Regions from separate parts of the Bacillus sp. KH172YL63 genome, predicted to be linked through region 1. Evidence: riboswitches for the same ligand, from Rfam matches in the RefSeq annotation. Region 1 holds a riboswitch; each other region holds the start of a gene.

The links. A riboswitch is a leader RNA that binds a small molecule or an ion and turns the genes downstream of it on or off. The one in region 1 is predicted to bind cyclic di-GMP.
Region 2: it holds a riboswitch for cyclic di-GMP, as region 1 does, so the genes downstream of both, KH172YL63_RS03730 (methyl-accepting chemotaxis protein) here and KH172YL63_RS01115 (EAL domain-containing protein) in region 1, are expected to answer to the same signal.
Region 3: it holds a riboswitch for cyclic di-GMP, as region 1 does, so the genes downstream of both, KH172YL63_RS19235 (hypothetical protein) here and KH172YL63_RS01115 (EAL domain-containing protein) in region 1, are expected to answer to the same signal.

What each region holds. Positions count from the first base shown of each region.
Region 1 covers NZ_AP022842.1:195,220-203,093, forward strand. The annotation lists gene KH172YL63_RS01090 (FUSC family protein) at 1-1,803, shown strand, start outside; gene KH172YL63_RS01095 (YqcI/YcgG family protein) at 1,950-2,645, shown strand; gene liaG (LiaG family protein) at 2,680-3,543, opposite strand; gene KH172YL63_RS01105 (CAP domain-containing protein) at 3,699-4,448, opposite strand; gene KH172YL63_RS01110 (DNA-3-methyladenine glycosylase) at 4,636-5,220, shown strand; cyclic di-GMP riboswitch class II at 5,322-5,402, shown strand; gene KH172YL63_RS01115 (EAL domain-containing protein) at 5,845-6,555, shown strand; gene KH172YL63_RS01120 (ABC transporter permease subunit) at 7,034-7,874, shown strand, end outside.
Region 2 covers NZ_AP022842.1:744,453-752,326, forward strand. The annotation lists gene KH172YL63_RS03700 (GntR family transcriptional regulator) at 1-289, opposite strand, end outside; gene KH172YL63_RS03705 (ABC-2 transporter permease) at 289-942, opposite strand; gene KH172YL63_RS03710 (ABC transporter ATP-binding protein) at 935-1,789, opposite strand; gene KH172YL63_RS03715 (hypothetical protein) at 2,151-2,372, shown strand; gene KH172YL63_RS03720 (hypothetical protein) at 2,493-2,786, shown strand; gene KH172YL63_RS03725 (hypothetical protein) at 2,833-3,264, shown strand; gene KH172YL63_RS03730 (methyl-accepting chemotaxis protein) at 3,351-5,036, opposite strand; cyclic di-GMP riboswitch class II at 5,097-5,180, opposite strand; gene KH172YL63_RS03735 (hypothetical protein) at 5,351-5,623, shown strand; gene KH172YL63_RS03740 (PadR family transcriptional regulator) at 5,759-6,097, shown strand; gene KH172YL63_RS03745 (DUF1048 domain-containing protein) at 6,099-6,440, shown strand; gene KH172YL63_RS03750 (phosphotransferase) at 6,801-7,592, shown strand; gene KH172YL63_RS03755 (iron chaperone) at 7,634-7,874, opposite strand, start outside.
Region 3 covers NZ_AP022842.1:3,756,891-3,764,764, forward strand. The annotation lists gene KH172YL63_RS19215 (trans-sulfuration enzyme family protein) at 1-163, opposite strand, end outside; gene KH172YL63_RS19220 (DUF302 domain-containing protein) at 267-647, opposite strand; gene KH172YL63_RS19225 (redoxin domain-containing protein) at 726-1,307, opposite strand; gene KH172YL63_RS19230 (hypothetical protein) at 1,300-1,917, opposite strand; gene KH172YL63_RS19235 (hypothetical protein) at 2,046-2,285, opposite strand; cyclic di-GMP riboswitch class I at 2,406-2,498, opposite strand; partial or broken gene ltrA (group II intron reverse transcriptase/maturase) at 2,661-3,922, opposite strand; gene KH172YL63_RS19245 (murein hydrolase activator EnvC family protein) at 4,514-5,851, opposite strand; gene ftsX (permease-like cell division protein FtsX) at 5,891-6,775, opposite strand; gene ftsE (cell division ATP-binding protein FtsE) at 6,765-7,451, opposite strand.

The DNA.
Region 1 (7,874 bases):
TTTTCCATGGGCATGACGGGTTTTCTCTCCATTTATATTTCTTCCATCCTTCAGCTTGATGCAGCCCATCTGGAATGGTTCTATCTTGGAATCGCGATTGGCGCAGCTTATGCTTACCTCTACAATTTCATCTTGTTCAAAGGGTCGGTCCATATGTTAAGAAGGGGCATGAGATCCTTTCATATCCAATCCAATCTGACGTTTACGATCTTGATGAAGATGATTGAGGATCCGGACACGAGCGGGAAGCGGAGGAAGGTGCTGGACCGGAACGTGAGAAGGCTCAATGAATATGCCAGGATCGTTGCCGGAGATATCAACGAACATGATGTGAAGAAGCGGTGGCCGGGAATTGAAGCGTCACAGCTCCGCCTTTATGTGTTTGACACTGAAATGCTGATCCAGACTTTGACCGACTCGTTGAAGCGGCTCAAGGATCTCGATGCATTGGAAGTGATGGAGCTGAGGAGGTTATTGGTGTGGGTCATCCGTTCCCTCCGCGATGCCGAAGTACTTGCCCAGGATTATGATCCCCGTTCCCTCGAGGATGCGGAAAAGGCGATCCAGGCCCTCCGTCTCCTCCTGTCAGAAGTGCTCAATCAGGAAGGAAAACCGGAAGGCTGGGTGTATCTCCTGAGACGGATCGAATCGATCGCCAATCATGTCCTGGAAGCAGCGATCACGATTCAGGATTCCTTGAAAGTGACATCTTATAAGGAACCGCTCAAAGTGGAAGACGGTGAGCCGGCAGCCGAGGAAGCAGCAGATGCCCCGGAGGAATCAAAGAGCTTGAGGCCGTCAACCCGGAAAGCGATCCAGGCATTCGTCGCAGGGACGCTCGCGATCATCGTCGGTGAGCTGATTGCCCCTGCACAGCCATACTGGGTACTCCTGACGACCTTCATCATCCAGATCGGGACCGAGACCGTGGGACGGACGTATATTAAAGCCATCCAGCGGTCGATCGGAACGGTGGTCGGGGCGATCCTTGGATTTGGGGTTGCGAATCTCGTCTCGGGTAATGGGCAGCTGGAAGTGGCGCTTCTCTTTGTCGTATTATTCATGGCATTTTACTTCTTTACAGTGTCCTATACGCTGATGAGTCTATTCATCACGATGCTCATTGCGTTCATGTATGATCTGCTGCTCGGGGGGATCAGCGTCCAGTTGATGAGTGCCCGTGTCGTGGATACGATCGCCGGAGCGGTGATCGCCCTGACCGTGTCGGCATTTGTATTCCCGAAGAAAACGAAGGACAAGGTGGCTGACAGCTTTGATGACTTCCTCACAGAGCTGAAATCTTACGTGTCTGCTTATATAGAAACCTTCACGTTGCGGGAGCAGAAATCGTTGACCGACCAGGCTTTCGATCTTGACCAGAAGCTCCAGATCATTAGGGATGAGGCCCAGTCCATCCTGCAGCGTCCCGGTTCGTTGACAAGACCGGGGATCGGTCGCTGGATCACGGTCGTGACCGCGATTAATTATTATGCGAAGCATCTGCTCGCTTCCTCTCACCGGAAGGTACCGGCGAAGGTGTCGGAGGAGCTTCGTCTTACGTTTAGTGAAACGGATGATAAGATTGATCATAACATCGAAACCCTTCGGCAGCTGTTGAAAGGGAATGAAGGGAAACAGGTGATGTGGAGCCTGAGCGGGGAGCGGGAAACAATCGAAACGCTCGCACCGAGCTGGCGTAAATCACAGGTGGATCTCATCCATCACTTTTACTACGTGTGGAAAATCAATCAATCGATCGTGGCGCTTGGTGAAGAATTGGGTGCCGAGGTGAAAAAGGGGTAAAGCGGATGACGCTTTATCCTTTTTTTTATTTCTAAAAAATGGTTTTAACCCGATTCACTTAGGGAAGAACATACCATCTACATATACGTGAGGTGGAAAAGTTGACAAAGGTGGCAACAGAAAGCTTATTACTGACAAAAGAAGACATGACAGATCCTGAGATTGTCCCACAATGGGTGATCGAGGAGTATGAGAATTTCCATAAGGTTGTGACAGACCGGACGTTTCCATGTTACTTCGGGATGACCGGCGAGAAGAAGGGTGAACTCAGATATTCCTATATCAGCCATGATCATTGGGAGCACCTCCCGAAAACGATCCAGGCATTCATCGATCTGTTTGATGTACCGGAAGGAGAACGACTCATCCGTCACGGATTTTTCCTATTTGTCGAACCGGAGGACGGGGAGAAGTCGATTCCCCATTACAGGGAGTATTTCTGGAAGATCCTTCAGTACCTTCACCAGGAAGATGATATGGCCTGGCCTGAAGACTACCCGCAAGACCCGGATCATCACTTGTGGGCGTTTTCCTTTGCCGGGGAGCCGTTTTTTGTATTCGGGAATGCACCTGCCTATAAACAGCGGAAGACGAGGGACCTTGGCAACAGCCTTGTCCTTGGATTCCAGCCCCGCCGGATTTTTGAAGGGCTTGAGGGTACTTCAAAGGGAGGCATCATGTCTCGTGAAAAAGTACGGGAGCGGGTGGAGAAATGGGACGGCCTGCCGAAGCATCCGAACATCAGCCACTACGGAGATCCTGAGCACAGGGAATGGAAGCAGTACTTCATCGGCGATGATATCTTGCCGATGGAGGGGAAATGTCCGTTTCATCATAAATGAGAACGAGTCAGGCGCTGCCTGACTCGTTTACTTTTTAATAAATATCTACATTTCCACTAGAAACCGATACGTTAATCCTATACTTGCCCGACCCTGACACACCGGAAATATCACCATTGTCGACTTTCTGATCTTCCAGTGGGAGGCTGCATGAAATATCTCCGCTGCTTGCTTTCCCTTTCAGCTTAAAGCTCGCTTCGTCCGGCAAATCAAGCTTCACGCCACCGGAGCTGATATCAAAGTTCAGGTCACCCTTTAAGGCTGGCATGGAGACGGTCAATTCTCCTGAAGACAATTCTCCATTCAAAGGGCCTTCATAATTCTTCAATTCTACATTACCGGAGCTGATTTCCACACTTCCTTTTTGGGTTGAGAGTGTGTTCACCACCATGTCGCCGGATGATCCCTCATGCTCGAACACATTCGTATCCAGATTTCTAAGCTCCAGAGATCCTGAGCCCATCTCAACCGCCAATTCATCCAGCTTCAATCGTTTTGCTTCTGATTCACCCTTCATCACCAGGCTGCCGGATCCCATGTCAATCTCCATACTGTGTGCATATGCCCTTGGGATATAGACCGTTACGTCTGATTTACGATGGAATCCGAACCACTCATACCATTTATGTCTGACCGAGATGTCGATCGTATCCCCTTGTTCCTTCAGTGTGAGTCTGCCTTTACCATCAATGTCCACTTTCACTTCATCGCGATCAGTGGGAATGACCTCCGTGTCGCTGCTATCCAGGCTGAGGTCGATGTGATGGATATTGTCTGACAGATGAACCCTGTCTCCTGATTGACTTTCTTTTGTGAATAAAGATGTGTTGTCTTTCAAAATAAAGAAGAGTGTTGCTAACGCCATGACAGCAACCAGCACCGAAAAAGTATTCTTCATTGTCATCCTCCTGCCTTATCCATGTGATAAGTAAAGTGTAAGCGAGGAGAGGGATTACCACAATGTGCCGGAGGATTATTTTTATATCAGACCAGAGATGTATCAGCAGACAATAGAAAAAGGACCGTCCCCATTTAGGGAGGGTCCAAATTCCTTTACTTGCCGATGAACATCTGTGTCCAATAAATTCCCTGGCTCGTATCCTTTGCGGTTCCGACCCCGATATGCGTCACTGATTTATTTAGGATGTTCTTACGGTGTCCGGGACTGTTCATCCACGCATTGACGACAGATTCGGGGGTCTTTTGCCCGACCGCGATGTTCTCTGCAGCAGAAGAATAGTCGATCCCGAAGTTCTGCATCATCTCGAACGGTGATCCGTATGTTGGAGACGTATGGGAGAAGTAATCCTTGTCTTTCATATCCTCAGACTTCATTTCAGCTACATTTGATAATTCTCCGTCATACTTTAAAGCGCTGAGTCCATTCTTTTTCCGTTCCTGATTCGTCAGGTCAATCACCTGTTTTGCAAGGCTGTTTGCTTCAGAAGATTGCGACTCCTGTTGCTTGGACTGTTTGTCCGATGGTTCAGGTTGTGCCGTATCGGGCTGATTCGGCTGACGTGCTTCTTCATTGCCGGGAGTGAATTCCTCACCGGGATCCAGATGCGTGAATTCCCGCAGGGTCCCGTTCGGATCGATCGGAGCGATGAATCGGTGAAGGGCGATACGCTGTCTTTCATTGATATCCAACGCGTCCCTGTCATTGTTTCCATATGATACCGGGTCGTACGTGACGTTCTGGGTATCTGTCAGGGCGTCGTTTGAATCGTTATTGTTACAGCCAGTCATCATCATGAAAGGGATGACGGCACAAATGCTCAAGGTAAATAATCGTTTGTTCATGTGAGTTCCTCCAATAGTGTTGATTGCCTCATAAAAAGGCTTTTAACAGTCTTTAATATGTGCGTTGGCCACGTCTGTTATCCTGTTAAAAATAGGGTTTGGACCGGTTGAATTCAAGTCGGAAAGGGTATAAACGTACTTGTAAGGCAGAAAATAATGACCAACCCATGAAAGGAAGTGAACATCCATGGAATATACACCGATGCCCCCATCTTTTTACGAACAGCCGACATTGGATCTTGCGAAGGCACTGCTCGGATGCGTGTTGGTGAAAGAGACAGAGGAGGGTGTTGCCTCCGGTTATATCGTGGAAACGGAAGCGTATCTTGGGCCAGAGGACAGAGCGGCCCACAGCTATGGGAATCGACGGACGAAGCGGACTGAAATGATGTTTCATGAAGCCGGACGGATTTATACATATGTCATGCATACCCACTGTTTGGTGAACGTGGTGAGCGGAGAGAAGGAGAAGCCGGAAGCGGTGCTGATCAGGGCGGTCGAGCCCCTTGATGGACTGGAGCTTATGGCTTTGAGAAGGCCGGGACATGCCATGAAGAACTGGACAAGCGGACCCGGGAAGCTGACGAAAGCGTTGGGCATTACCATGAACGATTACGGGGGAAGCTTCCTCGAACCGCCCCTGATGATCATTGAGGGCGATCAGCCTGTGGAAGTGATGGAAGGAAAACGGATTGGTATCGATAATTCGGGGGAAGCAAGAGATTATCCATGGCGATTTTGGATAAAAGACAACCCCTATGTTTCTAAATAAGGTGTTTATTTAAGAATTTTCTAACAAATAGGATAAAATACACCCCATAAGTACTAGTTATGTGGTATATTTTTCTTATAACAAACTTCAGAAAATGACAATTCGAATGGGGGCTTTGAACCTAAATGACAGATGGGCGCTTACATTTAGGGGAGCTAGTAGCGCAACCGACCACATACGAACGCAGGATCATTGCGTTTTTGTGTGGTTTTTTTCATGAGAAGAGTCAAAAAAAGGCTGTTTTCGCATAGATTGTTGCTATTATTAGACGTTCATGTGAGCATCTTCGTTAATTTGAGACTGTGGAATGAAAAAATCTCCATAGTAATGAATCAAGGCTAATGTAGTTGAAATACGTTGATCAAGACTATTCAAAAGGTGAATAAGAAGTTAAATCAGTGAATTTTTGGTTTTTATCTCCGATGGTTGATTGGAACGGAGGATGCTCGACTCCTGCGGGAACTGATGGACAGGTGAGACCCCGCAGGACAAAGTCCGAGGAGGCTCACCGTCATCCCCGCGGAAAGCGAGCATCTGGAGTGGAAATCAACCGCATCTGACTCGTCTAAAAGCCACAATGTTTACGAAAATAGCCAAAAAATAAAAAGAGAGTATAGGGGTCCTATGAACATCTTTACAATTTTTCAAAATGACTTGATCTATCATGATTTCCAGCCTTTATATGAGTTGGGTGACCATCGCACCCTCTATGCTTATGAAGGCCTGCTTCGTAACAAGTATAATGAAAATCCTGAACGCGTGTTTCAATCGGCCATGAAAGCGAATATCCTGTATAAGCTTGATACCCTTTCCATCACCAAGGCCCTTGGAAGCTTTTCGGCGGAAGGGCTGAAGGATTGTAAGCTGTTCCTGAATATTTACATCACCACGATTCTGCATCCAAGCTTTCACACTTATTTCCACGATCTCATGAAGAAGTATCCGGACATCATCGGCCGCCTTGTACTCGAGATCAACGAATCGAGCGCAGAGGAACTGTGGCAGAATCCACTGTTAAAGAGTTCTCTTGCAGAACTGAAGCAGTTCGGTGTATGGTATGCCATCGATGATTTCGGACAGGGCACTTCCTCCATCAAAAAGGCGATTGAGTATGAGCCTGAGATTATCAAGCTGGACCGATATTTTGCAATGAATCTGGCAGAGGACACGAAGAAACAGCGGTTCCTTTCTTTCTTCAGTCAGTTTTACAGCAAGGATACCGTCATCGTGCTCGAAGGAATCGAAACAGTGGAGGATATGCAGGTGGCGAAGGAACTCGGCATTTCGATCGGACAAGGCTACTACCTTGGTAGGCCGAGCCAATTATTGGCGTAAAAAAAGAAGGGTGCTCCTTAATATGTGGGAGTGGCCCTTCTTTTTATTAAGCTCTATTCGCATTTATTGTTGTTATTGATAGAGGTATAGAAGTTAATGTGAGCATCTACGGTAATTTGAGACTGAGGAATAAAAAATTGCCATAGCAATGGATCAACGTAAATGTACTTGAATTACATTAATCACTACTATTCAGAAGATGAACAAGTAGTTAATCCAGTGAACTTTTGGTTTTTATCTTGGATGGTTGATTCTCGCTGCAGATGCTCGACTCCTGCGGGAACTGATGAACAGTATGAAATGCGGAGGAGGCTCACCGCCATCCCCGCGGAAAGCAACCGCATCTTGCTTGTCTAAAAGCCACAATGTTTACGAAAACAGCTTTTTGTTATGTAATTGTCAGATTTGAAATAAAATTGAAAAATTTTAACATTTCCATTAAACTGTGGGAAAAGATAAAAAAAGGGGGAAGGGATACATGAGGATGGTCATGTTTCCAATCAAGTTCGTTTTTTACTACGTCCTTGGCCTGATCGGCATTTTAGCGGTCAGTATCGCGCCGGAAGTGTTCAAAGAGAAGGGGATGTATAATCTCATAGGGTATTTGGAGGGGTTCATCAAATTCATTTTCGTCTTTTTGGACGGTGAAAATTGGAGCTATTCCTATAAAGGCGTCACCGTCGATTTCTTGGACATGCTGTGGGGACCTTATGTATACTCTCTGCAGGTCATCCTCGGTGCCCTGGGGATCGGCCTGGTCCTTGCCTTCATTCTGGCGATCATCACCGTGTTCCTGCCACGACCGTTGACCTCGTTATTAAAGAAAGTGTTAAATCTCCTCGAGACAGTCCCGGATTTAATGTTTGCCTTCATGCTTCAGCTGATGATTGTGTATGTATTTAAGCATTTCGGCGTGGAGCTTATGAATTTCACAGAGTTCAGGGAGGAAAAGGTATTCCTTGCACCGATGATCACCCTGTCGATCATCCCGATGATCTCTTTCTTCAGGATCCTCCTTTTCATAATGGAGGAAGAACTGCTTAAGCCCCATATTGAATTCGCCCAAAGTAAGGGGATGTCCAAAAGCAGGATCCTCTTTGCCCATGTAATGAAGAATATTTCACCGAGCCTTTTCTATCACGGGAAGCTCATCATCTGGGGAACGTTATCAAGCCTATTTATCATTGAAACGATTTTCAATATGAAAGGCATCACCTATTACGTTGTCCATGACTTCCGTCCGATGGTGATCGCCATTTCCTTAATCATGATCTACACGCCCTTTTTCTTCATTTACCAAGGGGTTTACTTATGGATCG
Region 2 (7,874 bases), 550 kb from region 1:
CCATTTGCTTGACGATCATGTCGTTTCGTTTTTGAAGGATTTCTTCAGGGGAAAGATCGACGACAAAGCATCCCTTACCGGTTACGGTATAAATCAACCCGCACCGTTCCAGTTCTTCCCACGCTTTCTTGATCGTGATGATGCTGACACGCAGTTCTTTAGATGCTTGCCGAATGGGTGGCAGGTTATAGCCTTTTTCGATTTCACCTTTAAGGATTTGTGCGCTGATTTGCTCAAAAAGCTGCTGATAGATCGGTTTATCAGACGTATTAGAAATGGCGATATTCATCAGATGTCCAATTTCTTAAACTGCTTGATGGCGATATGATAAGCAGCTATGGTACAAACAGCAAACAGCGCAATTCCTGCGAACAGGATGGATAGGTGAATCCCCATTTGATCGGCGCCGCTGCCTTTGAAGAGGTCAAACAGCGCAGCATTTTTTATTCCAAGCCATTCTGCACCTCCGGCAAATAACATTGCAGCTGTAATCGCAACGATTGACGGGGCACCGTATTTATAGGCTGTCTTGAAGTACATTGAGATGAAAATGAAGTTGAAGATGGCAAGCATCACAAAGCAAAGACCCCAGAAGCCTATCGTTGGTGCAAAGAACAGGTAGGTTAAGTCAGGATAAAGATGGGTAGTGATGATCCCGAAGATGACTGCAATGATGACATGCAATAATTCGAGGATCACAATGACGGCTATCTTTGCCTTTACATAGTCTTTCCTCGTGACAGGCAGCATGAATGAAAAGATTAAATCATTCTGTGCTTTATAGGTGGAAAACATATTTGGAATCGTAATCCAGCAGAAGTAGAGGATGACGATGAAGTATAGCCAGCCTGGTATGAGCATCAAAGCACCCGTCAATATGGGTAATACATAAAATATAGGACTTACGCCAAGTTTCAAGTCTTTCATCAGTAAGTTATACATACATATACTCCCTTTTTGAAAAGTAAATCATAATTTCTTCGAGATTTGGACGGGCAGACTTGATATCGGTGGATGGATCAAAATCTTCCGTGTGAATCAAGCCTGTGAAGCCAAAGGAATTGGTTTTGTAGGAAATCAAATGATCTTTCACCAGTTCGAGCTGACTTTCATCTCCATTCAACAATCGATAGTTGTCAATGAATTCATCTTTCTCCGCACTATTGATGATCTGGCCATTATTAATAAAGGTAATAAAGTCGGCACATTTTTCTAAATCGGAGGTGATATGGGTCGAGAACAGGATACTGATTTCACCGTCATGCACCAGCTCCTGAAACAGGTCCAATAAATTGTCCCGTGCGACCGGATCTAATCCACTTGTCGGTTCATCAAGGATAAGCAGCTTCGAGCCGTGTGATAACGCGAGGGCCAGATTGTATTTCACCTTCATCCCTGCCGATAATTCATTGATCTTCTTATTCTCATCGAGCTTGAACCTTTTTAAATAATTGTAGTAGGTCTCTTCCTCCCAATGCTCATAAAACGCCTTCACTACATTCGTGACCTGTTTGATCTTGTGCCGCGTATAAAAATCGATCCCCCCAAATGCATACCCGATGACTTGTTTTAATTCGAGCTCATTCTCCATGAACTTCTTGCCCAGCACACTGATTTCCCCGCTGTCTATATGGACCATGTTCAGGATCGATTTAATGGTTGTTGTCTTCCCGGCACCATTCGCGCCGATAAACCCCATGATATATCCTTTTTCTAATTGAAAGGAAACATCCTTTAACTGGAATCGCTCATATTTCTTATTCAGATTTTTCACATCCAAAGCCAACATATGAAAACCCCTCCTTTAAATTGTGTATATCGTATATACACACTATACTCTCGAGGCGAAGAAAATGTCAACCGGCTTTTGGGATTTATCTGATATTTCATTGGAGGGGGAGCTGGGATTGCCAACTTGGGATTGTTAAATATTCGCAGGTTTGAAATAATTGGTAGGATGAGGGTTTATTTTTAATAGAGGAAGGTAATGGAGCATGATATTAAATCTCTTAGAGGCACTGTTAATAGCATTTTCTTTGTATCTATTAATTGAGACAGAAAGACCCAAGGGGGATAAGGTAATTTTCTATTTGACTATCGCAATCATGTTGTTCTTGCTTTCGAGGGGATAGCATGTAAGGAGGAATGAGATGTATTTATTACTTTCAATTGTGCTTAGTATTGGTTTAGGCTTCATATTATGTATGATGGGCCCCTTAATTGGAGGGATCATCGCTTTTGGAATCATCGCAGGCTGCCTGTTTAGAGGGCTGTACTTGCTCAATGACATACATAAAAGAATATCGCACCAGCTGCCTAAAGAAGATAAGGTACAACAAGCATACAAAACCTATTTAGAAGAGAGGGGGTAGAATTGAAGCATGTGCTGAAAGAACATTTGTGCCGGTTTCATCGCGCTATCAGTTGGTTATTATCTGGGGGAAATGGTGCTTGGCGTCTTTTACAAGTAAGCCGGGAAGGGAGATTTCCGTTTGAAGAGAAGAATAAAAATAGTGCTGCTTATCTTCATACCACTTTTCGTAGGGGGAATGGCGTTCCTGACCAATCCATCCCCAACAGAATATCATCAATACATGAAACAATCAGCAGGGGAAGACAAGCCGACAGAGTTTCAAGTTGAGCATGTGAACTTTTATATGTTTTCCGCCTACACCCCGATTGCATATGGAGAGTACGGCATCACTCATATTGGGGTATTCGGCCGGTTCTTTCCAATCTCTGATGGGCAGTTTGATTATCCGGTTTGGCTGGAGCCCTTTCATTAGCATTCCGTTTTATACATCCTGAATCGCGGGAAAAGGAGGTGAGAAAGTGAAGTTAAACATGATTGTTCTTATGTTATCTTTAGTATTTTTACTGTCGGCATGTAATGGAAGCGATGACCCTGAAGGTTCACCTTCCCCGGAGGAAGCGTTAAAGAAGATTGGAAATGAAGAAAGAAACATGACTGTGTACGGAACATATAAAGTGAATGATGATCTCGTGCTGTTTGTTTTCAGAGGGGCAATGAATGAAAAGGACATCTGGATTGCTGATGTTCACCGGGAAGATGGGCGATGGACTGCACAAGGCATTGTCCAAATGAATGGACCGATTGAAGGGAATGGTGATAGGCAAACCGTCATTGTTAATGAAGAAGACGGGTATGAAGCAGGGTATATCACCAGTGCTGCATCTGACACGGAAGATTTGAAAATGATTGATATTGATGGGGTTGGGGATTGGAAGATTTGGTTTAAATAGAACCTAAAAATGAGGGGGGAGATTCTGATGAATATTAATAAGAAAAAACATGACAGGATCATCAAACCCCGTCATGTTTTTTAGTGTTAATATTTGAATCGATTTACAATGACCTGTAATTCTTCAGCTAAGTGAGAAAGAGAGGAAGCTGCGTTTGATATTTCCTCCATGGCACCCAATTGTTCCTGGGAGGCTCCGGCCATTTCTTCGGTGCTTGCTGATGTTTCCTTTGCACCGGTCGCTAGATTGACAATCGTATGCTGAATGACTTCGGCACTTGCCGTCAATTGCTGAGAGGCGGCAGCCACTTCCTGGATTTGGGTTGTGACTTGTTCCACAATGTTCAAGATTTCACTGAATTGAGTGGATGTTACATCCGCAAGATTTATTCCGGATACTACATTTTCCTGTACAGTGTTGATATTGGTTTCTGTGCCTTTTGATTCTTCTTGGATTGACGAGACCAACACTTTTATATGACCAGCTGACTTATTGGTTTCATCTGCAAGTTTGCGGACTTCTTCTGCCACAACGGCAAAGCCTTTTCCGTGCTCACCGGCACGCGCCGCTTCAATGGCTGCGTTCAGCGCCAATAGATTGGTTTGTTCTGATATGTCGGTGATGAGAGTGGAAATATTACTGATCTCTGTTGTACTTGTTACGAGTGCCTGTAATCCTGTGCCTGCTTCCTGGACAGAACGATGGATGATGCTCATCTGATCAGACATATTATTCATGGATGCTGAACCGATTTCAGCCTTTTCACCCAAGAAAGATGACTTTTCTGCGATGCTGCTTGTATTCACTGCGACACTTGAAAGGCTTTCTAAAATTTCAGTGATGGATTCAGAACTCTTCTCTGTCATGCTTTGCTGATTTGAGTTCGTCACTGCGATTTCTCCCATCGCAAGTGACATCTGTTCTGTTGTAGATTTAGATTGCTCTGCGGTAGCCGATAATTGCTCTGATGATGCTGCAACCTGCTCCGAAGAACTGCTGATTTGCTTAATGATCTTCGCAAGGGAGTGGAGGAAAGCGTTGAACGAAAGAGCGAGCTGTCCGAATTCATTTTTACTTTTTACCACGATTTCTTTTGTTAAATCCCCTTCTCCTTGAGCAATTTCTTCAAGCTGTTTGTTTAAGCTTTTAAGCGGAAGAAGAATTGAACGTAACAGGAGGATGCTTAACCAGATTCCAAGAGTGACGGATAGGATGGTGACAGCACCAATAATCCATTCACTCACTACACCGTACTGATGGATTTCATCCTTTAAACGGTTCACGTCATTATCTAAAAGGTCTACCAGTTCATTGACGGAAGGATCTAAAACATCCTTTCTTACTGACCTTTCTTCCCCGAAGTGAAGGGACTGGGCCTGGTCTGGGCTCGAGGCGGCCAGTGATATAACCTCCTGGTTCAAAGCCATATACTTGGTCACATTCTCTTTAATATCTTCTACATTTTTACTGTAGCTTTGTGTATGGATGATGGATTTGATTTCATCAAGGTCGGAGAAAATGTTCTCTGCTTTCTCATTGATTGACTCAATGAATTTCGGATCTCCTGTGATAAGAAATCCCCGCTCGTCATTGGATATGCCGGCAAGCTTAAATTGAATATCCTTAATATCATTTTCAAAAGCCATTTTATCTTTTAACACTTCGTTTTTATTAATCGTCGTTGTAATGATAAAAATCGATGCCACTCCAATTAAAAGTAGCGCACTGACTAAAATAGAGATAATGCTTAATAATTTTGTCCTGATCTTCAACTGTCATCTTCCTTTCTCCTGTGGGATTGGTGGAACGAAAAAAGGCCAATTAAACAATACAGTTCAATCAGCCGGTTGCGCTACTTGCTCCGGATTATCCAAGCGCCCATTTACAGATAATCGTTCATCGCATCCAATTATTCTATTTCAATAAATTTATCGACAAAATTAGACAAAGTTTGATGCTTTTTATAAAATATTTATGACTAAAGTATGAACAGGCCATTTCTTGTTCATAAGACCACTTATAATGGAGAAAATAGCATACTGTTAGGAGATTTTTTAAATATTTCTTAAGGGGAAATGATTTCTGGATGAATGATCAGCAATTGGAACTGTCTAATATACTTGAAGAATGTCAGGGGGAAATACGTTCGAGACTATACTTGGAATTACCGGCCGAAGAGTTGGCCAAAATGGTGACAGACAAAGTAACCGGTCTTCAGCTCAATCACATCCTGCAGGATATGTCCATCATTAAAAGGAGAGGCGGGGAGCCCTGCCATTATGTCATCCGTCTGCTTTTGCCGTTCATTGAACGTGAACATGGAGAACTTAATTTATTTAAAAAAAGAAAACGCACTTGAAGAATCCTGTTGCTTTATGGAACAGGATTTTTTTATCAAAAAGATCCCTTCTTGACTAAGTACTTTGTTATACTATATACTGGTAGTGAGTGATACTAAGTACGATGATATCAATGAGCTCACGGGGGTGAACAATTGGAGAATAATACAGAATTACTCAAAGGGGTTCTCGAGGGGTGTGTGCTTGAAATCATCAGCCGGGGAGAAACGTATGGCTATGAAATCACCCAGCAGCTGAGAGAGCTGGGTTTTACCGATGTGGTGGAAGGCACAGTTTACACCATCACAATGCGCCTAGAGAAAAACAATCTGGTTGAAATCGAAAAGAAGCGATCGACAGTCGGACCGCCGAGGAAGTTTTACACACTGAACGAAGCTGGCAGGGAGAAGCTCCAGTCCTTTTGGAGAAAGTGGGATTTCCTCACAAGCAAAATGAATGAAATCAAAACGATGGAAATGAAAAGGAGAGATTAAGATGAAGTTTATTGAAAAAGTAATCGGAAGTTTTGCTGATAAGCGGGAATGGAGGGAAATGGAGGCCCGTTCGAAGAATCTTCCGAGTGAGTATCTTCACGCTTACAACGCGATCCAAAAGTATATGTGGACTGCTGGCGGCCCTGTTGACTGGAAAGAAACCAGCCGTATCTTTAACGGCATTCTTGATTTGTTCGAAGAAGGTGCGGCCGAAGGAAAGAAAGTGACTGACCTGACGGGAAAGGATGTTGCGGCTTTTTGTGATGAGCTTGTGAAGGACTCCGAAACATGGAAGGATCAGTATCGTAAGAAGTTGAATTCTACGATTGATCGGGGGGAGTAGAGCAGGAGCATTTCACACTGGCAGAAATTTTTTTTGCATCAGTAGTAAGTGATACTTATTAGTTAAATTTTTCCTTTATCTGGTTTATCTTATTTGCTATGATGTAAACAGAGATGAACGAAAGGGGAATCTATAGGGTACATGTGGAACTTGTCATGATTGGGTAACTGGATAAAGGCAGTTGCGTTCCTTTTTGGAGGAGGCGTTTATTTGTCTATCTAAAATCATTCAAGGGATACATGATGTGGCCAATGATCTCCCCATTGCCAGGCAGTTACCTCTGTGTAGCTGTTTTTATTTTTGGGAAAACAATCATCTCGATTGACGGATCATCATGTCCCTATTTTAGGGGGATTTTATATGAAAAACGAAATGGAAGAAAAGTTGTCAGGGGGAAATGTTTCAAGCGTCTATCGTTTGAGAGACACCGTTCGACGTGCAGTAAAACCTGAGAGTGGGAATATCCATCAGCTCCTGAAGCACTTGGAGAGGAAAGGATACAATCATGCGCCGAAATTTCTTGGAATTGATGAACGGGGCAGAGAAATATTATCCTTTATTGAGGGAGAGGGTGGTAACTATCCTTTGAAGGAATATATGTGGTCCGATGAGTCTTTAAGAGAAATTGCGAAAATGATGCGCCTTTACCACGATGCCGTCAGTGATTTCCCGGTGCCTGATGATTGGCAGCCGATGGACAACACGCCTGACCCGGTGGAAGTGATCTGCCATAATGACTTTGCCGTTTACAATATTATTTACCAAAATGAGAAACCGGCGGGGATCATTGATTTCGACGTTGCCGCACCTGGACCGAGGCTGTGGGATATCGCCTATACCCTTTACACGTGCATTCCGTTAAGCAGGCATTATCATAACGAAGCAGGCGAGGCCGTTCACTATGATGAAGGGAAAGATGCTGCAGGGAAAAAGCAAAGGATAGAAGTGTTCTTTGAAGCGTATGGGATGGAAGGAATCGAAAATGGTTTCGTAGAGATGGTCATTCGTCGGCTGGAAGGATTATGCCACTACATGAAACGAAAAGCAGCCGAAGGGGACAGTGCCTTTCAAAAGATGATCGAGGAAGGACATTACGATCATTATCAAAAAGATATAGCATTCATACGTCAAAACGGGAACGACTGGCGATAAAAGGAGAGGCGTGATCATCTACGATCACGCCTTTTCCTTATTCACGATTTTCTCCAAAATGTCTCACAATCTGCTTTTTCCGCGATGTTGAACTCAATCATCTTTTCGAGCAATGAGTAATCAACAGCTCGATCCCACGGGATACGCATCAACATTTTCGTATGATCATATCCACTCTTCACGATTTCATCGGAAAAATGAACGATGCCTTCCTTCTCAGGAGACACGGCCAAATGCTTCTTAGATATGCTAAATGCAATGATAAACGTGCCGTGATCGGTG
Region 3 (7,874 bases), 690 kb from region 1:
CCGTTCTTGTGTAGAGATAAGGGGACTTCCCTTCATAGAAACCTTCAAGCTCTTCAAGGGAACTGAATGAGAAAGCGGACGTCTGATAAATCGGCGTCGTTTTACTGTGGATCTCCTCCGTTCCCTGTAACTGACTATGTACGACCTTCGTAGTGAAATTCATGTCTGTCATCCTTCCTGAATCGATGTATTTTTAAAAGTGTATCATATTCAGAAGATTGTGGCATGAAAAAAACCTGCTGCCGATCAAGGCAACAGGTTCTTCTTTATACGCGTTCCAAACATCCGATCAAACGGTTTTCAATATCGAGTGCAGTAGCCTTCAATTCATCAGAATCGACCATTTCAATCAGCTTGCTTGGCTTCGCCATACCGATCTTCGTTGTCCCTGATTCTGTGTAGACGGTCACTTTACAAGGGAGGAAGTAGCTGACGAGCATGCTCTCTTCAAGCACCTTCTTCGCTTCATGGGGATTACACACTTCCAATACGACGACTTCTTCGTTAAAGTCCAATCCTTTGTCATCAAGTTTTTGTGCCAGATCAAGATGCCACAGTACACCAAAGCTTTCCTCTTTCAGTGCCGCTTCCACTTTCTCGACTGCTTCCTTTACGCTCATTGAGACTTCCTTTGTATAATGAAACATAAAAACATCTCCTCCTGTCATTTTTATACCTCAGAGAGTATCGGATCAAACTACTTTTTGGGAGGTCCGTCCCTCCGGTTATTCCATTCCTTTGACCATTTTCTCCATCATGTCTTCGTTCATGGGGCCGACGATTTTGTGCTGGATGGTCCCATTGGTGTCGATCATGTAGGTGGTTGGGATGGTGAAGGCCCTGTACAATTCACCTGCATCGCCTGTTTCATCCATCAAGATCGGGAAGGTGAGGCCGTAGCCATCAACGAACTGCTGCACCGCTTTTTGGCCTTCATCCATGGAAGTCAAGTTGACGGCAAGGATTTCGACATTTTCCGATTCTGCCTTTTTTTCGTAGTATTTTTGCATATGTGGCATTTCTGCCTTGCAGGGCGGACACCACGTCGCCCAGAAGTTCAGGATCACCTTCTTACCCTGATAATCGGAGAGTCTCACACTTTCCCCGTCAAGGGTCTCAAGCGCCAATGCCGGTGCCTTGTCCCCTTTTGCAAGACCCTGCTCCGCATCCGAGAGATCCATCGATTCATTGGCTAATTGAGCGGCTTCTTCCTTTGCCTTTTTTTCCTGCTGATCTTGAAAGAAGTTCACCAGAAAGATCCCGATCAGAATCGCGACCACCGCCAATGCGAAATTCCGTTTATTCACTTTGTTTCCTCCTTACAAATAAAAGAAAGGTGAAGTATGCTGCTGCAACAAGGTAGGTCCAGTCGGCCGTCGTCAACTCAAAGGCACCGTTAATAGAATGAAAAAGGATCTGCAGTAGAGTAAAAACAATCAGTAGCTGTCCTGACCATACATTCCCTTTTGCCCCCCTTACTTTTCCCTTAACATATAAAAGCAACGCGCCATTGAAAACAAATTGAATTGATCCGATGAGGTATTCCTTCTCCAAAAGATGAAAAACAAGCTCAAAGAATAAGACTGTGATCAACCAGACAAGGATGGTCACCGAAATTTGATCGACCCGTTTTAAAAGGAGATAGCCGCCTGCAGCAAGCAACCCAGACCAATATCCAACTGTACCCCCATGGAAATAGATCAGGGTCAGCGGATGTTTGATGACGGTTTGAAAATCGACTATGATTACACTCAGCTTCCAAACGAGAATAAATAAGATGATCCCCGTGGAATACCAGTCGCTCGCCTTCCGATTCCAGAAGTGGAGTAACAGGAATGTCAGGAAAAAGGATGCCAGCATAGCGCCCCAGGAACTGGGGAAAGTAAAGGATCCTATCGTATACCAGTTTTCTGTCATGATGATTCCTCGATTCTTTCTATATACCCCATTATGTATGATTATCTGAAATTTCAAAGGATTAATCAAGCGGAGAGGCTTACCATACAAATAAAACCGAATGCTTGAGGGCATCCGGTTTAAAGCTTTTATGCAGCCTTGATTCCTTTCAAGATCAGCATGAAATATTTCACTGTATCTCCATTCCTGCGGCTGATGATTTCAATATCCGCCAGAATCCTTCTCAACTCGTCTACCCCCAGCCGCTCAATCAACAGGTCACTGATATCCTCTGCACTGCATTCCCCTATTTGGGTATACTTCAATGCGGTCCGGTTTCTTCTGCAAAAACTTCTTAATTTCCTTTTTATCTCTCGTGCTTCCAACATCATCATCCTTCATACAGATTCAAATCATACTATTTCGAATATCAAGACAAAAATAACCTACCTATAGGCAGGTTACATGATGCTAATAACATTCGAGTCAGTAGTCATCGCGTCCATTTTTTCGGTAACCCGGCGATCATTATCTTATTGGAACAGGATAGAAGACCCGTGGCTTTGCGTCCTAATCTTTCAATTAGTTTGCCTTTATCGAAATGTTGCATGAATATAATTGTCATTATACTAGAAAAAACAGGAGATGAAAACAGGTCAAAGCATTCCGGTGTTCCGGAAAAAACAGGGAATCGAGTAGGAGGGGATGATTAATCCCCGACCTCTCACACCACCGTACGTACCAATCGGTATACGGCGGTTCAATCAAGATGATTGACGAAGACTTTCATACCTATCGATAAGACTTAGGAGCCCTTGGCGATTCCAAAAGGAATTGCCAAGGGTTCTGTGTAGTATTGGACTTTGTGCGATCCTCCAATATCCCTTCCGGGTATTTCCCCATTCATACGCCTTCCATTTTGGAACGCCGAGCGCAATGAGGTTACGGACTTTAGTTTTCGGCAGTTTCCACTGCTTCCACAGACACATTCGCAATCTTCTTCTGATCCATGCATCCAGGTATTTTAGGAAGCTGTGTGTATCAGCCAGCTGAAAATAGCCGATCCATCCCATTAAATATTGGTTCAGCTTTCTGATTCGAACCTCCATCGACCATCCTGAAGATCTGGAAGTTAGAGAGCGGATTTTCTGTTTTAACCGTTTTATACTTTTGGAGGCCACTCTGACTTTTGGTTTGCGATTTGATGTAAAACTAAAGCCAAGGAACGTTCTTCTCCAAGGTCGGTCCACCGCAGATTTCTTTCGGTTTACCTTCAGTTTAAGTTTCTTCTCAAGAAACGTTGTCACTGAAGTCATCACCCGGTTACCGGCTTTTGGCGAACGGACAAAGATATTACAATCATCTGCGTACCGTATAAAGCGTAGCCCCGTTTCTCTAATTCCTGGTCCAGTTCATTCAAAATGATGTTAGAAAGCAATGGACTGAGAGGTCCGCCCTGTGGCGTACCTTCCTCACTTTTCACCTTTACACCTTCTATCATAATTCCTGCATTGAGGTAAGAACGAATCAGTTTCAGAAGTGCTTTGTCCTTTACTTTCTTCGCCAGAAGACCCATGAGCTTATCATGATTCACTCTGTCAAAGAATTTCTCTAAATCTATATCGATAACCCAGCGATATCCTTCCCGGATATACATCTTCGCTTTTCTAACGGCGTCATGGGCACTCCGATTTGGTCGGAACCCATAACTATGATCAGAGAAGGTCGGCTCGTATATCCCGGAGAGTATCTGGGCAATTGATTGTTGAATCATACGGTCTGTCACCGTTGGGATGCCTAACAACCGGACGCCGCCGTCTGGTTTCGGGATTTCGATTCGACGTACCGGGCCCGGCTTGTAGGTTCCCCCAAGGAGATTCTTGCGAATCGACTGCCATTCGCGCATGATATGCGATCGCAGGTTTTGTACGGGCATATCATCCACGCCATGGCTTCCCTTATTACGTTCTACACGTTTCAGTGCTTCAAGCATATTCGGTTTAGACAGAATCATATTCATCAACATCACTGATATTCCTTTCCTTCGTGTGTCACGTTTCCTCTTTCGATGGCCCTGCCTCACACTTCCACCAGCCCTCACGGAATTCACCGTTACCTCTAAATGGACAGCTCTTTTCAGATTGTCTGTGAGTCTCTCAGTTACCATGAGCCAGGTCGTGACACTCTCTTGATTGTTCAGTCCTTCCCGGCTTCCTCGAGAAAAGCCGGTACTATGACCTCGGCTGACTTCTGGCGGTTCAGCGGAGAATCGCTTCTCCGGTTACCAAGTGTTCAAGGCGTATCCGCCAGATCTCCCCGGGTAAGAGTGTAATCTTTCCCTCCATCTATCCGCCTCATTTACTTTCTGCACCTTCGACAGTTCGGACTTCATCTTGTATTGCAGACTCATCCAGTGCAACAAGCCTTATATGAGATTCGTGTTCCTCGGACCGGAGGTTTGCCGCCCGCTTCCTTCAGATTCCAGGTCACCCCGGACACCCTTGCGTTAAGCTAACCGCTACAACTGTCTTCACGGCTCGGGACTCTCACCCTATAGATCACACCCATGCCGGGCGCACAATAAAAAACCCCCGCTGTTCAAAGCGGGGGTTCGATGTTAGAAGTTGATGTATTGACGTGGGTTTACAGCGTTTGAATGGGATGCATTCCAAGGGCCTGCATGAAGCTCAAAGTGTAAATGCTGTCCGAATGAGTAGCCTGTATTCCCCATATAACCGATTTGATCACCTTTGTTCACTGCTTGTCCCTGTCCGACTAAAGAAGAAGACATGTGGGCATATACAGTGGTGAACATTTTACCATTGATAGAGTGAGTGATGTATACGACGTTTCCGTAGCTTGAACTGTACTGGCTTTTAATAACATAACCATCTGCCGCTGCAGAGATCGGCACACTGCCCCGTGCTGCGATATCCATCCCATAGTGGAAGCGTTGCTTGCCGTTCAGCGTATCCCAGCCGAAGTTGGTTGTAACCGTTCCTGAAGCTGGAGATGTCCATGCACCGGCGCTAACAGGTGCTGCTGGAGCTGACGCCGCTGGAGATGAAGATGAACCGCCTGTCGCCTGTTGCTGGGATGCCGCACGTTTTGCAGCTTCTGCTTCAGCCTGGCGCTTGCGTTCGATTTCCCGTTTACGGGCAAGCTCGGCTAGACGTGCCTGTTCAGCCTGGATTTCACCTTCAAGCTGGTGCTCCATTTTAGAAAGCTCTTCAGATTCTTTTTCAAGGTCTGCTTTTTCTACTTTCAGTGTAGCTTGTTGTGCTTCGAGCTGCTTGAACAGGTCAGCTTTTTTCGCTTTTTGACTGTCCAGGTCTTTTTTCAGTGACTCAAGATTCGCTTTGGAAGCTTGAAGGTCTGCAAGTTCTTTTTCAACTTCTGCTTGCTTCTTCTCTAATTCAGCTTGATCACGTTTCTGCTCGTCCATGATCTTTTTATCTGCACTGACGATTGTGTTCACTGCTGTTACACGGTTGATAAAATCTCCGAAGCTGTCCGCACCAAGAAGTACATCCAGGTAGTTTGCTGAGCCGCCTTTTTCCTGGATTGCACGTGCACGCTCTTTAAGAAGCTCATTGCGCTCTGCGATTTTCTTCTTCAGAACTTCGATCTCTTCTTTAAGTTTGTTGATTTTTTCAGTCGTCTCATCGATTTCTTTTGTTTTTTCAGTGATTTTAGTTTCAGTATCTTTTAGTTTGGTACTGATCTCCGCAATCTGTGCCTGAATATCTTTTTGTTTAGTGATATTTTGATTAATCTCTGCTTTCTTCTCATCAATCTTGCCGTTGATTTCTTCTTTCTTAGAAGAGATGTTGTCCTGCTGTTTCTTCAAGTCCTCTACAGAGGAGTTAGCGTTAGCAGTTGTAGCTAACGTTGGTAGACTTCCGATTGTTAATGCTGCTGCGATTGTTAATGATACAAAATACTTCTTGTTCAAGCGGCATGCTCCTTTCAGCTTCTATCAACCTATCAAATTTTACACTTTTAAGAACTTACGTACGGACATAAAGCTTCCCCAAGCCCCGATCAAGCAACCCATTAATAGAATCAATCCGTTTACTTGATAGATAAAAGGGGTAAAATCTAATATCTGAATAAAATGGTTTTGTAGTTTTGGTTTAATAAATTCATAAGCATAGTAGTAACCTGTTGTGACAAGAGCGATCGGGATAATAGAACCTAAAATTCCGAGCCATAATCCTTCTAATATGAATGGCCAGCGTACAAACCAGTTGGTTGCACCTACGAGTTTCATTATCTCGATTTCCCTTCTTCTCGCGACAATGGTGATTTTGATTGTATTCGAGATGAGGAACATAGCGGTAAACAATAGACCGATGATCAACACAAGTCCAACGTTTCGACTCATTTCCAGCACATTGAATAATTTTTCAATCTTCGCTTCACCGTACAAGGCTTCATTGACACCTTCATACTGATTAATTTCCCGAGCTATTTTACCAGTTTCCCGGGGATTTTCCGCTTTCACGATGAACACATCGTATAACGGGTTATCCTGTTCAAATAGTCTGAAGTCATCTCCAAGATCCTTCACAAGATTTTGAAGTTCTTGCTCTTTGGAAGAATATTCAACCGATTCGACCCCGCTTATGGAGTGAATCTTCTTATCAATTGCATCGATTTGAGACTTTTCCGTACCGATTTCAAGCAATACCCGCACTTCAACGTCTCTTTCAATGTCTGTTGCAACTTTATTCATGTTTAACATCAGGACAATAAACACACCGACAAGCAACAATGTTACGGTGACGGCACTGACGGATGCGAATGTCATCCAGCCGTTTCGTCCGATGCTTTTAAGACTCTCTCTCAGGTGGCGGCTATATGTTCTAGCTTTCATAACCGTAATCACCTCGCTGTTCGTCCCGGACAATCCGGCCATTCTCGATGGCGATTACCCGATGCTTGATTGTATTGACGATTTCCCGGTTATGGGTGGCCATGATGACCGTCGTTCCCCGGTTGCTGATATCTTCGAGAATGTTCATGATATCCCAGGACGTTTCAGGGTCAAGATTCCCTGTAGGCTCATCAGCGATCACAAGCTTCGGCGTGTTCACGATGGAACGTGCGATCGATACCCGCTGCTGTTCTCCGCCTGACAATTCATTTGGAAGCATTCTTGCTTTGTGCTTCAATCCTACAAGATCAAGCACTTCCATGACCCTCTTCTTGATTTGCTTAGGCTGTTCTTCTATCACTTCAAGTGCAAAGGCGATATTTTCATAGATTGTAAGCGATGGTAACAGCTTGAAATCCTGAAATACAACCCCAACGTTTCTTCTTAAATATGGAACCCTGCTGTTTCGTATTTTTGCCAGATTAATACCGTTCACGATAATATCACCTTTTGAAGGGCGTTCTTCACGGTACATCATTTTAATGAATGTAGATTTCCCGGCACCACTTGGACCGACAACATACACAAACTCGCCTTGCTTAATGTGGACGTTCAAACCATTAGCAGCCATGACACCATTGCTGTACTGCTTATAGACGTCTTTCATTTCTATCATATTAAAATCACCTAATTTGTATTATGTAGTAACCCTCTTGGCTGTTATCGACATATGAGCTCGGTACGCAACCAAAGTCGTCTTCATCACTTTTAGACAAAAAATGGTGAAAAAACTCGAATCACGCTTCCGAAAATAATTATAACATCACTTTCTCCGATTTTAAGGAAAAAAATTATTACATTTTTGTTTCAGTAATCAAAAAAATGTGAATTTTTTACCTGTTTTCCTGTCGATTCTACCTATTATTTGAGCTTTTTTTAGGTTATTCGACCTATTACCAGGTAATAAAGGTAAGTCATTAGGTCTCTCTTATTTTCTCTTGTAAAACCTTTGCCCATGCTATTCTGATTAAGTTACTAGGTTATAATTCTTACGTGGTGATGGGAGGATAAATACTGGGGGACGTTTTGTAATATAGAC